Linked DNA regions of Rhizobium lentis. The protein of the gene in region 2 interacts with the protein of the main gene of each other region in a pairwise test. Links are inferred from orthologs where the notes say so. Each region holds a gene or a part of one and is shown on either strand. Other genes may lie near its edges. The genes, in order: J0663_RS01780 and mtgA.

What was found.
Region 1: the proteins of mtgA (region 2) and J0663_RS01780 interact in binary tests that used the Escherichia coli proteins (3 or more experiments, as listed by UniProt). The link is inferred for Rhizobium lentis from one-to-one orthologs.

Annotation. Positions count from the first base shown.
Region 1 is NZ_CP071454.1:347,763-352,596, forward strand. The notes cover bases 1,851-4,834. They hold J0663_RS01780 (peptidoglycan D,D-transpeptidase FtsI family protein), read right to left. Parts: upstream 4,230-4,834; coding sequence 2,472-4,229; downstream 1,851-2,471. Other genes in these bases: J0663_RS01775 (UDP-N-acetylmuramoyl-L-alanyl-D-glutamate--2,6-diaminopimelate ligase), read right to left, coding at 1,851-2,465; ftsL (cell division protein FtsL), read right to left, coding at 4,229-4,729; rsmH (16S rRNA (cytosine(1402)-N(4))-methyltransferase RsmH), read right to left, coding at 4,731-4,834. In the rest of the region: J0663_RS01770 (UDP-N-acetylmuramoylalanyl-D-glutamyl-2,6-diaminopimelate--D-alanyl-D-alanine ligase), read right to left, coding at 1-948; more of J0663_RS01775, read right to left, coding at 945-1,850. UniProt on the Escherichia coli protein: Essential cell division protein that catalyzes cross-linking of the peptidoglycan cell wall at the division septum. Required for localization of FtsN.
Region 2 is NZ_CP071454.1:1,673,650-1,684,396, reverse strand. The notes cover bases 1-2,749. They hold mtgA (monofunctional biosynthetic peptidoglycan transglycosylase), read right to left. Parts: upstream 1,870-2,749; coding sequence 1,132-1,869; downstream 1-1,131. Other genes in these bases: J0663_RS08065 (polyprenyl synthetase family protein), read left to right, coding at 2,004-2,749; J0663_RS08075 (DUF1868 domain-containing protein), read right to left, coding at 213-935; J0663_RS08080 (glutathione S-transferase family protein), read right to left, coding at 1-199. Outside these bases: more of J0663_RS08065, read left to right, coding at 2,750-2,918; hisC (histidinol-phosphate transaminase), read right to left, coding at 3,823-4,884; ispG (flavodoxin-dependent (E)-4-hydroxy-3-methylbut-2-enyl-diphosphate synthase), read right to left, coding at 4,901-6,151; J0663_RS08045 (MFS transporter), read right to left, coding at 6,353-7,546; J0663_RS08040 (DeoR/GlpR family DNA-binding transcription regulator), read right to left, coding at 7,609-8,385; J0663_RS08035 (amino acid ABC transporter substrate-binding protein), read left to right, coding at 8,713-9,486; J0663_RS08030 (amino acid ABC transporter permease), read left to right, coding at 9,708-10,388; J0663_RS08025 (amino acid ABC transporter ATP-binding protein), read left to right, coding at 10,385-10,747. UniProt on the Escherichia coli protein: Peptidoglycan polymerase that catalyzes glycan chain elongation from lipid-linked precursors. May play a role in peptidoglycan assembly during cell division in collaboration with other cell division proteins.

The DNA.
Region 1 (4,834 bases), 1.3 Mb from region 2 along the record:
AAGCGCCTCGATCGCCTTCTGCATGTCGGCGCCGACGATCCTGATGACTCCGAGTGCCGCCAGCGCGTTTTCGGCGATATGGCGACCGGGAGCGCCGAGCGCCACCTCCAGTGTCTCGCCGTCGATCGTCAGCCACAGCGTCGAATTCTCGTCGGAGCCGTTGAATTCCGCGAGCCGGTATTCGGCTTTGGCATGCTGGCCGAAGGAATGGATATGCTCGATGCCGAGCGACTGTGCCGTGCGGTCGAGGAAATTGAACTGGTCGTTGTCGCGGTTGAGCACGACATGGCCGCCGGGTTCGAGCCCCTCGAAGATCTCGGCCTTGGCGGCAGCGATCTCCTTGATACTCTTGAAATTGCCGAGGTGGGCCGGGGCGATCGTCGTGATCACGGCAACATCGGGACGGATCATCGCCACCAGCGGCCGGATCTCGCCGGGATGGTTCATCCCGACTTCGAAGACGCCGTAATCCGTATCGTCAGGCATGCGCGCCAGCGTCAGCGGCACGCCCCAATGATTGTTGAAGGAGGCGACGGAGGCATGCACCTTTCCCGACGGCGACAGCACATGCCGCAGCATCTCCTTGGTTGTCGTTTTGCCGACCGAACCGGTGACGGCGATGATCTTTGCACGCGAGCGCTCGCGGGACGCCTGACCCAGACGCCCGAGTGCTGCGAGCACGTCGTCGACGACGATCATCGGCACCGTCAGGCGGCCCATGGCGGGAAGCCTCGCTTCGCTGACGACGAGAAGGGCAGCGCCGTTCGCCATTGCCATCGACGCATAGTCGTGACCGTCGACGCGATCGCCCTTGATTGCGAAGAAGGCTTCGCCCGGATTGATCGAGCGGCTGTCGATGGAAATGCCGGTGATGCCTTCAGGCGGCGTGCCGAAGGGGCGCCCCGCCATAGCTGCGATCATGTCTTCGGTCGTCCAGAGCCAGCTCAAGATTTCAATTCCTCCAAGGCCTTGCGTACCTCCGCGTGATCGGAGAACGGCAATGTGACGCTCCCGATCGTCTGCCCTTCTTCATGTCCCTTGCCGGCGACGATCAGCGTATCGCCTGATTTCAGCATGCCGACCGCCTCGCGAATGGCCTTGGCGCGATCGGCGATTTCCGAGGCACAAGGTGCGGCCGCCATGATTTCCGCCCGGATCGAAGCCGGCTCCTCCGACCGCGGATTATCGTCGGTGACGATAACGACATCGGCAAGGCGGCAGGCGATTTCGCCCATGATCGGCCGCTTGCCGCGGTCGCGGTCGCCCCCGCAGCCGAAGACGACGACGACGCGGCCCGTCGTGAAGGGCCTGACCGAGTTCAGCACGTTTTCCAGCGCATCCGGCTTGTGGGCATAATCGACATAGGCGAGCGCGCCGTCCTTGCTGTGGCCGACGAGTTCGAGACGGCCGGACGCGCCGACGAGTTTCTCGAGCGCGGCCATCGCAACCTTCGGCTCGACGCCGGTCGACATGGCAAGGCCTGCCGCGACCAGCGCGTTAGCAACCTGGAAATCGCCAGCCAGTGGGATGTCCACCTCGAAAATCTCGTCGCCGATATGGATCTCTGCCGTCTGCTTATGGCGGAAATGCTCGACCCGTTTCAGCGCGAGATAGTCGCCCTTGCGTCCGACGGTGCGGACGTCATGGCCGGCGTCGGCCGCCGCCTGGATCGCCTGCACGGACCATGGGTCGTCGGCAAAAATGACGGCCGGCGAGCCCTTCGGCAGAAGCTTATCGAAAAGCCGCATCTTGGCGGCCATATAGTCTTCGATCGTGGGATGATAATCCATGTGGTCGCGGCCGAGATTGGTGAAGGCGGCCGCCGCAAGCTTCACGCCGTCAAGCCGGGATTGGTCGAGACCGTGGCTCGAAGCCTCCATCGATGCATGCGTCACGCCTTCGTCGGCAAGCTCCGCCAGCAGTTTGTGCAGCGACATCGGATCCGGTGTCGTCAGCGCGCCATATTCGTTGCGTGTCGGTGAAACAACGCCTGTCGTGCCGATCATCGCGGCCGCATGGCCCGCATGCGCCCAAATCTGCCTGGTGAAAGAAGCGACGGAAGTCTTGCCCGCCGTGCCGGTGACGGCGACCATGATCTCGGGCTGCCTGCCGTAGAAATGCGAGGCGGCGACGGACAGGAAGCGGCGCGGCTCCTTGACAACAACCACCGGGATCGAAGCCTCGACGGCTTGGGAAGCGATCGCCACGGCCGCACCCCGGCCGGCAGCGTCCGCAATAAAGCCCGCGCCATCCGCCTTGGTGCCGGCGACGGCGACGAAGGCATTGCCCGGCTCCACTTTGCGGCTGTCCGAAGACAGGCCTGAAATATCAAGCAAGCCTGCCGGGCCTTCGAGCTGTGCTTCAAGTTCCGGAAACTGATCTCCGGCCAGATCTCGCAATTTCATCGAATGCACTTTTCTCTCTTGAAGCCGGTTCACCCCTCGCGAATCGGCGCCGATATTCATTCACGCTCAATAAGACACCAGCAAGGCCGATCCGCCCTCCCCAAATTTCGGCTCGATGCCGAGAATGGGCGCGGCGCGGCGGATGATCTCGCGCGCGATCGGGCCGGCAGTACCGGCGGATATCGTTCCGCCATACTGCTTTTCGCCGGTTTTCGGCTCGTCGCAGAAGGTGATGACGGCATATTTGGGGTTGTCGATCGGGAAGGCGGCGATGAAGGAATTGAAGTTCAGCGTCGAGGAATAGCGCCCGTTCACCACCTTGTCGGCGGTGCCGGTCTTGCTGCCGACGCCGAAGCCCGGCACGCGGGCCACGCGCCCGGAACCCTTATAGCCGTTGAAATCGAGGAGATAGCGAACCGCGTCGCTGGTCGACTTTTTAAGGACCTGCGTGGCGATCTGATCGGCCTGTTCGCGCGTGCGCGGCAGGAATGTCGGCTCGATCAGCTTGCCGCCGTTGACGAGAGCCGCCGCCGCCACGCCGGTCTGCAGCGCGGTCGTCGAAACACCGTGGCCGAAGGAAATCGTGATCGAATTGATCTTCTTCCAGACGCGCGGCTGGCTCGGCATTTTTACTTCGGGCAGTTCGGTCTGCATTTTTGTGAGAAGGCCGAGCTTGGTCAGATAGTCCTTTTGCGAATCGATGCCGACGAGATCGATGACCCGCGCAGTGCCGATGTTGGAGGAATACTGGAAGATTTCGGGAACAGTCAGCCACCGGCGCTGCCCGTGAAAGTCATGGATGGTGAAGCCGCCGATATAGATCGGCTTGCTGGCATCGAAGGTGTCGGACATCTTCACCTTGCCGCTGTCGAGCGCCATCGCCAGCGAGAAGGTCTTGAACGTCGACCCCATTTCGAAGGTGCCGTTGGTCATCCGGTTGAGCCAGCCTTCCTTGGCGCCCTCCTGCGGATTGTTCGGATCGAAGTCCGGCGCCGATGCCATGCCCAGCACTTCCCCGGTGTGGACGTCGATAACAGCGGCGCCAGCGCCCTTGGACTGGAAATTGTTGACGGCGTTGACGACGGCGTCCCGGACGATGTTCTGCACCCGCAGATCGATCGACAGCCGCACCGGCTCCAGCGGCTGGTCGCTGGTCATGCCGACCGAAGCGAGATCGGCGAGCCCCTGATCGTCGATAAATTTCTCCATGCCGGCGACGCCGCGGTTGTCGATGTTGACATAACCGAGGATGTGCGCGGCGGTCGCCCCGCCGGGATAGAAACGGCGTTTTTCCGGACGAAAGCCGATGCCGGGAATCCCGAGCGCCAGGATCTGGCTCTGCTGCTTCGGTGTCAGTTGCCGGCGCAGCCAGGCAAAATGCGATGTCTTGACCGAGAGCTTCTTGTAGGTGTCCTTGACGTCGAGCTCGGGTAGAACCGTTGCAAGCTTCTCGACCGCTTCGTCGGGATCGACGATCTTGTTCGGCTCGGCAAACAGCGAGACGGTACGGATGTCGGTCGCCAGCACCTCGCCGTTGCGGTCGAGAATGTCGGGGCGCGAGGCCATCAGCCGATCGGGCGGCAGAATGCTGGAGACGACCTCCTGATCCTTCATCGCATATTCGACCAGGCGGCCGCCGATGACGGCGTAGACGCCCATGAAACCCATGATCAGCAGACCGACACGGCTTTTCGCCTGCCCGGACTTTTTCTTGCGCGAGCCCTCGATCGCCAGACCGGCGGATGGGCCGCCGAAGCGGTTATAGACGCCGGCGGAAAAATGCGCCTGGCTCTTCAGGACCATGATGCGGGAAAGAAACGACATTATTCCACCGACCCCGTTTCGATCTCGTCTGCCTCGCCTTCCACAACGCCATGCTGCTGTACGCCACCGCGCGGGGCGGGCGTCGGAACGGGCTGCGCCTTGGCGGCACCGCCAGCACCTTTGGCGCTGGCCACGGTCGCGTCCTTGGCATCGGCCTCGGTCGCGCCTTTGGCGCTGGCCTTGGCCTCCGTCACATCAGGCACGGGAACCTCCGATTTCAGCATCGGCAACTCCTTGGCATGCACGAGCGCCGTCGATTCCGTCGGCTGCAGCTGCAGCTCTTCATTGTAAGCCTTGACCAGCCGCTCCAGCCGGTTCGGCTGCGATTGAAGCGCCCAGTCGGCCTTGAGAAGGTCGATTGTATCCTTCTCGAGCTTGATCTCGGCTTCGAGGCGATGCACCTCCTCGAGCTTCAATTCAGTCCGATGCTTAATGGTGTAGGTCACGGCGGCAGCTGCCGTCATGACGCCGATGAGCATGAGATCGAACGTCTTCAGCATATCAACCTCCAAGCTTTCCGAGAGTGGCAAGATTGGGAAACCCGAAGAGCGACATGTCCGCCGCCTCGGCGGCGGCATCCGTCCTGAGGCCGGCACGCAGCTTGG
Region 2 (10,747 bases):
ATATCTTCAATGCGCCGTGCTTGAGAAGCGGCACTCGCCCGGTCGGTGAAATCGCCTTGATATTGGGATTGCCACTGGGATAGTCGAAGGGGATCAGCACTTCCTCGAAATCGATGCCGGCGCCCGTCAACGCCATCCAGGGCCGGAACGACCAGGAGGAGTAGTTCTTGTTGGCGATGTAGAGTGTCGGTCTGTCCATGGGCTTCTCCCGTTCAGGCGTCGAAATCGAAGATCAGCAATTCGTGGAAATGGTTCATATCCTCGAACACGCAGAATGCCGGCGGCGTCAACTCGAAAACGGGAGCCTTGCGGCGGATATCCTCGGCCACGTCGTCGAGCATCGCCTGCCAGCGCGGCAAGGCCTCGTCCTCCAGCCGTTCAATCGCATAGGCGAAGGTGATGTGAAATTTGTAATCCTCATGGTTGGGCTGGCGATAGCCGAGAAGATCGGCAAAGGCATCGCGCCAGGCACGCATGATCTTGCGGTCCTTTTCCGTCGCCCCGTCGACAAGCAGACCCGATGGGCGAGCTTCGACGATGGCGACATTGAAGGGGTCGGTCATCGAAAAACCTTCGAGCCGCGCCGCCATCAGCTTGGTCATGTCGTCGACCGGCGTCTCGAGCGGGAGATCGTTCGGCCAGTATTCCGGCCGGCGCCTGGTCTCGATGATACCTTCGAAAAGCGTCATGTGAAGGCTTGATATCGGCGTGAAGAGAAACTGCTGGGCCTCGGGCACCACCAGATATTTCTCCCGCGCCTCAATCAGCACCGTCTGCGTCCGCGAACCTTTCTCGATATGGCAGACGACGGTATTGCCGGCTTCCGGCAGAAAGCCGCCGGCCTTGCGATAACGACTGCCGAGATGGGTGGGCGGGTTCGGATTGTGCGTCTTTGAATAAAGAAGAAGCTCGGGAGAAAATGTCGTGGGGGTCATGGGCGACTCGGGGCTCAGGTTGGACTGCATTCGCCCATATGGCAGAACCAAGAATGTCAGATGACGGCCGGTGCACCAGCCAGAAATCGGATTGGGCTTTCAGAAGCGCGATGTACAAATTTCAAAGGTCTGGAGCGCCGTTTGCGTGTCCGAGGACGCACGGCGCTCCGGTGGTGTCTAACGATAGGCTCTGATCTCATTCATAGATGCACTTGATGTAGTCGCCCGAACCTTGCCCACGCCGCTCGATGACGCCGGCAAGCCGGCGGAGGCCTCGTCCGGGTTTGCCGGCATTGCGGTCGATCGGGTTCGGCAGCGAGACGGCAAGCAGCGAGGCCTGGCGGCGCGTCAGCTTCGCGGCCGGCACCTTGAAATGATGCTGGGCCGCCGCCTCGATGCCGTAAATGCCGGGACCCCATTCGGCGATATTAAGATAGATTTCCATCAGCCGCCGCTTCGACAGGACGAAATCGGTGGTGACGGCGAGCGGAAGCTCCATCGCCTTGCGCACGAAGGAGCGGCTGTTCCAAAGAAAAAGGTTCTTCGCTGTCTGCATCGGGATCGTGCTGCCGCCACGCGTTGCCTGGCCTTTCAGCGTATCCTCGACCAGCATGCGCATCTCCGCCCAATCGACGCCGCCGTGAAAGCAATATTGACCGTCCTCGGACATCATCACGGATTGCACCAGGACCGGAGAGATTTCATCCAGCGATACCCATCTGCGGTCGTAGCCACGCAGCAGCACGAGATCGCGCAGCATCAGCGTCGAGACGGGATGGATGAAAGGCAGCAGGTAAAGCAAGATCAGCACGTAGGGGAGGATCAGCACGGCCAGCAAGGCAAGAACGATGCGTTTTAGCGCAGGCCGATTTTCGAACCATCGCCGACGGGCCGGCATGTCGGCGATATCCTCTCTGTCAGGCGCTATATCCAATGTCCCTAGCCCATTTCGCTCCCTTTCGTTCTCATAACGCCTGCGAGGCGCATATGCCAGAGCACATCGGAAATCTTGCGGCGGTCATCGACAATTCCGTTGCAAGCCCCGGTGCCCCATGCCAAACAGCGCCCATGGACGCGAACCGGGACACTTTCGAGACGAGGCTTAGCAACAACGCCCGCGAAATCGAGGCGCTGCTCGACGCATTGCTTTCACCGAGCCCTCTTTCCGATGAAATCGCCAGGCCGGGTACGCTGCGCAGCGCCATGCACTATGCCGTTCTGAACGGCGGCAAGCGGCTGCGTCCGTTCCTGGTCGCCGAAAGTGCGGCCCTTCTCGGCGGCGATGAGCAGGCCGCGCTTCGTGTCGGCGCCGCGCTCGAATGTGTTCACTGCTATTCCCTCGTGCATGACGATCTGCCGGCCATGGACGATGACGACCTGCGCCGCGGCAAGCCGACGGTCCACATCAAGTTCGACGAAGCCACAGCGATCCTTGCCGGCGACAGCCTGCTGACCTATGCCTTCGACGTCATCGCAGCGCCGGAAACCACCCTTCCCGATACGGCCAAGGCCTCGCTGGTGCTGGCCCTCGCCCGGGCCGCCGGTCTCGGCGGTATGGCTGGCGGCCAGGCGCTCGACCTCGCGGCGGAAAAACAAGCGCCAGACGAGGCCGGCATCATCCGTCTGCAGGCGATGAAAACAGGCGCGCTGATCCGCTTCGCCTGCGAAGCCGGCGCCATCATCGCGGGTAGCGCTTCGGACGATCGCCGCCGCCTCCGCGCCTTCGGCGAAAAGATCGGCCTTGCCTTCCAGCTCGCCGACGACATTCTCGACCTGACTTCGGATGCTGAGACCATGGGCAAGGCGACCGGCAAGGATGCGGCCCGCGGCAAGGGAACGCTCGTGGCGCTGCACGGCATGGAATGGGCCGAGACCGAGCTGCGCCGGCACGTCGAAGACGCCGAAGCGCTGCTCGCCCCTTATGGCGCCCGCGCTTCGATTCTCACCGCCGCGGCGCATTTCATCGCCGACCGGAAGAGCTGAGCTGGAGCCTTTCCTGATCAGATTGAATCATTCTGTTGGCTCAAACGGAGTCGGATGGTCGACCGGCCGGCCCGGTCGAGCGTTTCAAGGCCGGTGGTCGAGAGGCGATGCTCGATCGTTCCTCCCGGCCTCATGCCATGCCCCGGCAGACCAGTCAGGCGCTGGCGGAGCGCATCATCACGCTTCGCCGCCAGCGCCTGACTGGCAAGCACATCGCGATCGAAACCGGTGTATCTGCAGCGACGGTGAGCCGGGTTCTCAAGCGCGCAGGCCTCTCCCGCCTCAAGGATATCGAGCCGGCCGAGCCTGTGCGTCGTTATGAACGCCAGGCTCCCGGCGAGATGATTCATATCGACATCAAGAAGCTCGGCCGGTTGAGGTCGGCCACCGCATCACCGGCGATCGTACTCGGCAGAGTTCGCGCAGAGGCAAGAGTTGGGGCGCCGGTTGGGAATGCGTTCATGTGGCCATCGACGATGCCTCTCGCATCGCTTTCTCACAGATATTGCCGGACGAGACGAAAGAAAGCGCCGTGGCCTTCTTGAAGGCGGCATTGGCCTATTATGCCAGCCTCGGGATCGCGGTCGAGCGCGTCATGACCGACAATGGTCCCTGCTACACATCAAAGCCATTCGTTCAAGCTTGCCGCGACAACGGCCTCAAGCACGTCCGCACCAGACCATACACGCCTAAAACCAACGGAAAGGCCGAACGCTTATCCAGACCGCCCTCAGAGAGTGGGCCTACGCCGTCGCCTATCCCAACTCGGACATGCGCGCCGCCGAACTGCCAGGATGGCTTCATCGCTACAATTGGCACAGGCCTCACGGAAGTCTAAACTCAAAACCACCAATCACTAGGCTCGCTCTTACCCAGGACAACCTGTTGAGGCTCCACATCTAGATCAGGCCGCCAGTATTTCCTTGAGAGCGGAAACGAGCCGCGCGCATTCCTCATCCGTGCCGATGCTGATGCGCAGGAAATCCGCAATGCGTGGCTTGGCGAAAAGCCGGACGAGAACGGCCCGCTCCCGAAGCGCGGCCAAAAGCTCAGCGCCCGACCGGCTTTTGTGACGCGCGAAAACGAAATTCGCCTGAGATGGCAGGATCTCGAAATCCAAAGCGTCAAGCTCCCCGACGAGGCTTTTCCGGCTGGCGATGACTTTCCGCCGGCTTGTCTCGAACCAGGCCTCGTCTTTGATTGCCGCTGTCGCGGCGACCTGCGCCAGGCGATCGAGCGGATAGGAATTGAAGCTGTCCTTGACGCGCGCCAGCGCCTCGATCAGATCCCGCTGTCCTAGCGCAAAGCCGACGCGCAGACCCGCAAACGAACGGGACTTCGACAAGGTCTGGACAACAAGCAGGTTGGGATATTTGGAGATGAGCGGCACGGCGCTTTCACCTCCGAAATCGACATAGGCCTCGTCTATCACGACGACCGCATCCGGATGAGCGGCAAGAAGCGCCTCTACTTCGGCCAGCGGCAGGCCGATGCCGGTCGGCGCATTCGGATTGGGAATGATGATCGCGCCGCACGACCTGTCATAATCCGAGAGCTTGATCCGGAACTGCTCATCGACCGGTATCTCGATCGCCTCAATGCCATATAGCAGGCAATAGGTCGGATAGAAGCTGTAGGTCACATCGGGATAGAGAAGCGGCAGGTCGTGTTTCAATAGCGCCTGGAACGTATGGGCGAGAACCTCGTCAGAGCCGTTGCCGATGAACACTTCTTCCGCCGTCAGGCCGAAACGGGCGGCAATTGCCTCGCGCAACTCGGTTGCGGCGGGATCGGGATAGAGCCGCAAACGCTCATCCGCCGCTTGCCCGATCGCCTCCAGCGCCTTTGGAGACGGTCCATATGGATTCTCATTGGTATTGAGCTTGACCAGCCCGGGGATGCGCGGCTGCTCGCCTGCGACATAAGGCCGAAGCTTGCTGACGATATCGGACCAGTACCGGCTCATCGAAACTCGCGGGCGTTCATTCTGCGGCCGTGCGGCGGCCGAAACGCTTTTCGATATAGTCGACGACAAGCGCTTCGAAATCGGAGGCGATGTTGGGACCGCGCAGCGTCAGCGCCTTCTTGCCGTCGATGAAAACCGGCGCGGCCGGTGTCTCGCCGGTGCCGGGAAGCGAAATGCCGATATCTGCATGTTTGCTTTCGCCCGGTCCGTTGACGATGCAACCCATGACGGCGACGTTCAGAGCCTCGACGCCGGGATACTTCTCGCGCCAGACCGGCATGTTCTTGCGAATATCGGCCTGGATGTTCTGGGCAAGCTCCTGGAACACCGTCGAGGTCGTGCGCCCGCAGCCGGGACAGGCGGCAACGACAGGAACGAACTGGCGGAAGCCCATGACCTGCAGGATTTCCTGCGCCACCTGGACTTCGCGTGTGCGGTCGCCGTTCGGCTCCGGCGTCAGCGAGACGCGGATCGTATCGCCGATGCCGTGCTGCAGCACGAAGCCCATCGCGGCCGACGAGGCGACGACACCCTTGGTTCCCATGCCGGCTTCCGTCAGGCCGAGATGCAGCGCATGATTGGAGCGCTCGGCGAGCATGGAATTGACAGCGATCAGGTCCTGCACCTGGCTGACTTTCGCCGACAGGATGATGCGGTTGCGCGGCAGCCCGATTTCCTCGGCGAGGGCGGCCGAAAGCAGCGCTGACTGCACGATCGCCTCGCGAGTCACCTGGCGAGCCGAAAGCGGCGAGCCGGCTTCAGCATTCTGGTCCATCAGCGCCGTCAAGAGATCCTGATCGAGCGAGCCCCAGTTGACGCCGATGCGCACCGGTTTGTCGTAGCGGATCGCCATCTCGATGATCTCGGCGAACTGCTTGTCCTTCTTGTCCTTGAAGCCGACATTGCCGGGATTGATGCGGTATTTCGCCAGCGCCTCGGCGCAGGCGGGATGATCGGCCAGCAGCTTGTGACCGATATAGTGGAAGTCGCCGATCAGCGGCACGTCCATGCCAAGCCGCAGCAGCCGCTCACGGATCTTCGGCACGGCCGCCGCGCTCTCGTCGCGGTCGACGGTGATGCGCACCAGCTCTGAACCCGCCCTGTGGAGGGCCGCAACCTGCGCGACGGTCGAATCGATATCGGCCGTATCCGTATTCGTCATGGATTGCACGACGATCGGCGCGCCGCCGCCGACGATGACGCCGCCGACATCGACGGCGACAGAAGCGCGGCGCGGTTTCGGATCAAAATCGGCGGCTGACAACATGAAGAGTTCTTGCACCCCTAAAGCATGTCGCGCAAAAAATGCGAAGCGGTTTGCGATAACGACATGCGCAAAAATAAAGGATCGAAAGCGCGGGGAGCAAATCTGAAAAATTGCCTCGCGCTTTAGAAACAGAGCCTTTCAGGTGGATCATGACCGCTTTCTTGTCAACCGCCCCCTGTATCACTTTTGTTTGGAGGTGGCTCAGTGGCCGCCTCCGGAGACCCCGTCGGCATAATGGGCCAGCTTGGAAAACATCAGAACGAACAGCAGCAGCACCGGCAGGGCCATGAAGACGACGGCAAAGCCGCTATGCTCGGCGACGAAGCCGATCACGGACGGTGCGACCAGCATGCCGGAATAACCCATGGTCGTGACGACCGAAATGCCGATGCCGGGCTTGAGGCCGGGAATATTGCCCGCTGCCGAGAAGGCGATCGGCACCATGTTGGAAATGCCGATGCCGCAAAGGGCAAAGCCGAGGATGGCAATTTCGGCATCCGGCGCAAGGCTCGCCAGCAGCATGCCGGCGATGGCAAACAGCGTGCAGATGCGCAGCGTCTTGACGCCGCCGAGGCGGTCGCGCACCAGATCGCCGGCGAAGCGCATGATTGCCATGGTCGCCGAAAAGGCTGCGAAACCGAGACCGGAAAGCGCGATCGACGCATCCATTTCCTGCCGGAGATAGAGCGCGCCCCAATCCAGAACCGCGCCTTCCGGCACCATCGAGAACAGCGCCATCAGTCCGAGCAGCCACGGCAGCGGCACCATTGGCAGCTTCGTTTTTTCCTTCTTGGCGTCGGGATGCGGCGGATCGGCAAGCATCATCGGCCAGGCGATGGCGAGAAAGATTGCCGCGAGCACCGTCGCCAGCTGTGCATGGCCGAGAATGCCAAGCTTGGCGATCACGACGCCGCCGAGACCCGAGCCGATCAGACCGCCAAGGCTCCAGAAAGCATGGCAGGACGACATGATGGCGCGGCGCATCGATTTTTCGACAGACACCGCATTGGCGTTCATCGCCACATCCATCGCACCAATAAAACCGCCGAACAGGAAAAGCGCGATTGCTCCGGTGATCACATTCGGCGCGAGCGTCAATGCCAGAAGCAGCGGCAGCACGCAGACCGCCGTTGCCCGCACGACGACACGCGAGCCATGTCTGGCGATCTGTGCGCCGGCGATCGGCATCATGACCAGGGAGCCGACGCCGAAAACGAGGATCATCAGCCCAAGCTGGAATTTGGTCAGCCCGAGACGCTCGGCGAAATCCGGAATCTTGGGCGCCCAGCAGCCGACGACAAAGCCGTTCATGAGAAAGAGCAGGGAAACCGCCGTCCTGGTTCTGGTGATGAAACCGCTGCGCACCCCTGGAGGCGCATTCACATGACTGTCCATTTTCAGTCTTTCCTCGTTGTCGGGCTTGGGAGCGCCCGTTTTCTAAACTCTGTAACGGCGGCTCAGTTCGTTTTTTCGGCGATGACAGTTCGGCACCCACGCTCGCGGTAAGCCGCGAGCAGAGCCGGATCGGCATCGTGCTCGACAACAAGGCACTCGCAATGCGCAACCGGCAGAATGCTGTGGGGCGCGGCGGTGCTGAATTTCTCCGAGGTTACCGCCGCCAGTACCTTCTTGCTTCTCGATGCCGCAAACCGCTTGAACTCCGCATCCTCGAAGCCGAACACGGTAATGCCGGCCTCCAGATCGATGCCGCAGGCGCCGAGAATGCAGAGATCGGGCGAAATCTGCTCCATATCCCGCAAGGCTTTGGCGCCGAGCGCGCCGCCCGTCTGTCGGTCGACCATGCCGCCGATCAGGATGACGTTGACGGCAGGCTTGTCGATGAGCGCTGCGGCAATCACCGGCGCGTTCGTCGCGGCCGTCAGCTCGAGTTCGGCGGGCAAGGCATTGGCGATCGCCAGATTGGTGCTGCCGGCATCGAAAAACACGCACGAACCGGCAGTGATCTGCTTTGCCGCGGCCCGTGCTAAGGCCTGCTTGCGATCAGCGGCCAATCCCATGCGCTGCGTCAGGCTTCCATGCGCCGGCGAAACCGGCAACGCGCCACCATAGACCCGCTCGCAGAGCCCTGCCGCCGCCATTTCGCGTAGGTCGCGCCGCACCGTGTCCTCGGAGACGCCGAATTCCGTCGCAAGTTCCGACGCCAGGACGCGGCCATTCAGCCGCAGCCGCTCGGAAATGACGCTTTGACGCTCTCGCAATAGAAAATCCTGCATGTTCCTACCGGATCGGTGGCTGTAGTGGCACAAACGTGCATAAACACTTATGATCAGGCATGCAACATGCATCTCTACACGTTTCCTGACGTGATGATACAAAGTAGCAACGGAGAGAACTCCCAGCCCATAGGTCTGGAGATGGAGCAAGCGGCCGCGCACTGCCCACGCCATCCGCCATTCCATGGAATTCATGCCTAAGGACGACCGCCGGAGAAAAATATTTGCAGTTGCTGCTTTTATTCGCAGTTTTCTACGCTTCCGGCGCCCTAGTTTTCTGCAAAGTATCGCTCACCCGATCACAATCTCCCAAGGATGGATAGAACTATGAACTGGTTGAAAACTGTCGCCACCGCTGCCCTTATTCAGGCTGCAGTCCTTCTGCCCGCCCATGCCGGCGAAAATCTCGCCGCCATCAAGTCGGCCGGCGTCTTCAAGATCGGAACGGAGGGAACCTATGCGCCCTTCACCTATCACGACGAAAGCGGCAAGCTCGTCGGCTTCGACGTCGAGATCGGCGAGGCGATCGCTGCCAAGCTCGGCGTCAAGGCCGAATTCGTCGAAGGCAAATGGGATGGCCTGATCGCCGGCCTTGATGCCAAGCGCTACGACACCGTCATCAACCAGGTCGGCATCACCGAGGCGCGCAAGCAGAAATACGATTTCTCCGAACCCTATATCGCTTCCAAGGCAGTGCTGATCGTCCGCGAGGGCGACGACAGCATCAAGACCTTCGCCGACCTCAAGGGCAAGAAATCCGCCCAGTCACTGACCAGCAACTTCGGCAAGATCGCAACCGAAGCCGGCGCTGAGCTCGTCGGCACCGACGGTTTCGACCAGTCGATTCAGCTGGTGCTCACCAAGCGCGCCGATGCGACGATCAATGACAGCCTCTCCTTCCTCGATTTCAAGAAGCATAAGCCGGACGCGCCGGTGAAGATCGCCGCCGAGCAGGAGAATGCCGATTATTCCGGCATCATCATCCGCAAGAACGAGCCTGAGCTACTCGCCGAAATCAACAAGGCGCTTGCCGACATCAAGGCCGACGGCACTTACAAGAAGATCGCCGACAAATATTTCGGCCAGGACGTTTCCAAGTAAACATCGTTCAGGAAAAAGTCCCTTCCCCAACCCATCCCCACAAGGGCCCACAGGGGAGAGGGGCTTCGATGCCGCACTGTCTCATCTCAAAACAGCCTCTCAGCCGACAGTACGGTCGCTATTGGGTGCGCCGGGACCTCCGCTAGGCCCCTCCCCTTGTGGGGAGGGGTTGGGGAGGGGTATGCCACTTCAACGTACCAACCGACGAGAGGGAATATCGCTTGCAGCACTGGCTCCAACTGATGGCGGAATCGCTGCCTTCGCTCCTGTGGGCAGGGCTGATCTTCACCATTCCACTGACCCTTCTGTCCTTCATCTTCGGCCTGATCCTTGGGCTGATCACCGCGATCGCCCGCCTTTTTGGCCCGTCGCCGGTCGCGATGATCGCCCGATTCTATGTCTGGGTCATTCGCGGCACGCCGCTGCTCGTCCAGCTCTTCGTGATCTTTTACGGCCTGCCGAGCGTCGGCATTCTGCTCGATGCCTTTCCGGCCGCGCTGATCGGCTTTACCTTGAATATCGGCGCCTACAGCTCCGAAATCATCCGCGCCGTCATTTCCTCCGTGCCGAAGGGCCAATGGGAAGCGGCCTATTCGATCGGCATGAGCTGGCGTCAGGCGATGAGCCGCACCATCCTGCCGCAGGCCGCCCGCGTCGCCGTGCCGCCGCTGTCGAATACCTTCATCTCGCTGGTCAAGGATACCTCGCTCGCGGCCGCCATCACCGTGCCGGAGCTCTTCCAGGTAGCCCAGCGTATCGTCGCCACCACGTATGAACCGTTGATCCTCTATATCGAGGCGGCGCTGATCTATCTCGTGCTGAGTTCCGTCCTCTCGCAACTTCAAGTGCGGTTGGAGCGCCGCTTCGCGCGTTACGGCGGCATGCTGGAGGCAAATGCATGATCGAGCTTTCCAACATCGAAAAGCGTTTCGGCGACGCCGTCGTTCTGAAGGATATCAGCGTCCGCATCCCCGAAGGCAGCGTCACTGCGCTGGTCGGGCCGTCGGGCGGCGGCAAAAGCACGCTGCTGCGCTGCATCAACCTGCTCGAAATCCCGACATCGGGCGCGATCCGCCTGGGAGAGGAGACGCTCTCTTTCGTGCCGGGCAAAAGAACGAGCTGGCAAGCGATTCAGAAGATCCGGCGCCAGACCGGCATGGTCTTCCAAAATTTCCAGCTTTTCCCGCATCAGACCGCGATCGAAAATGTGATGGAAGGTCTGGTAACGGTCTTGAAGTGGCCGAGGGAAAGGGCGCGCGAG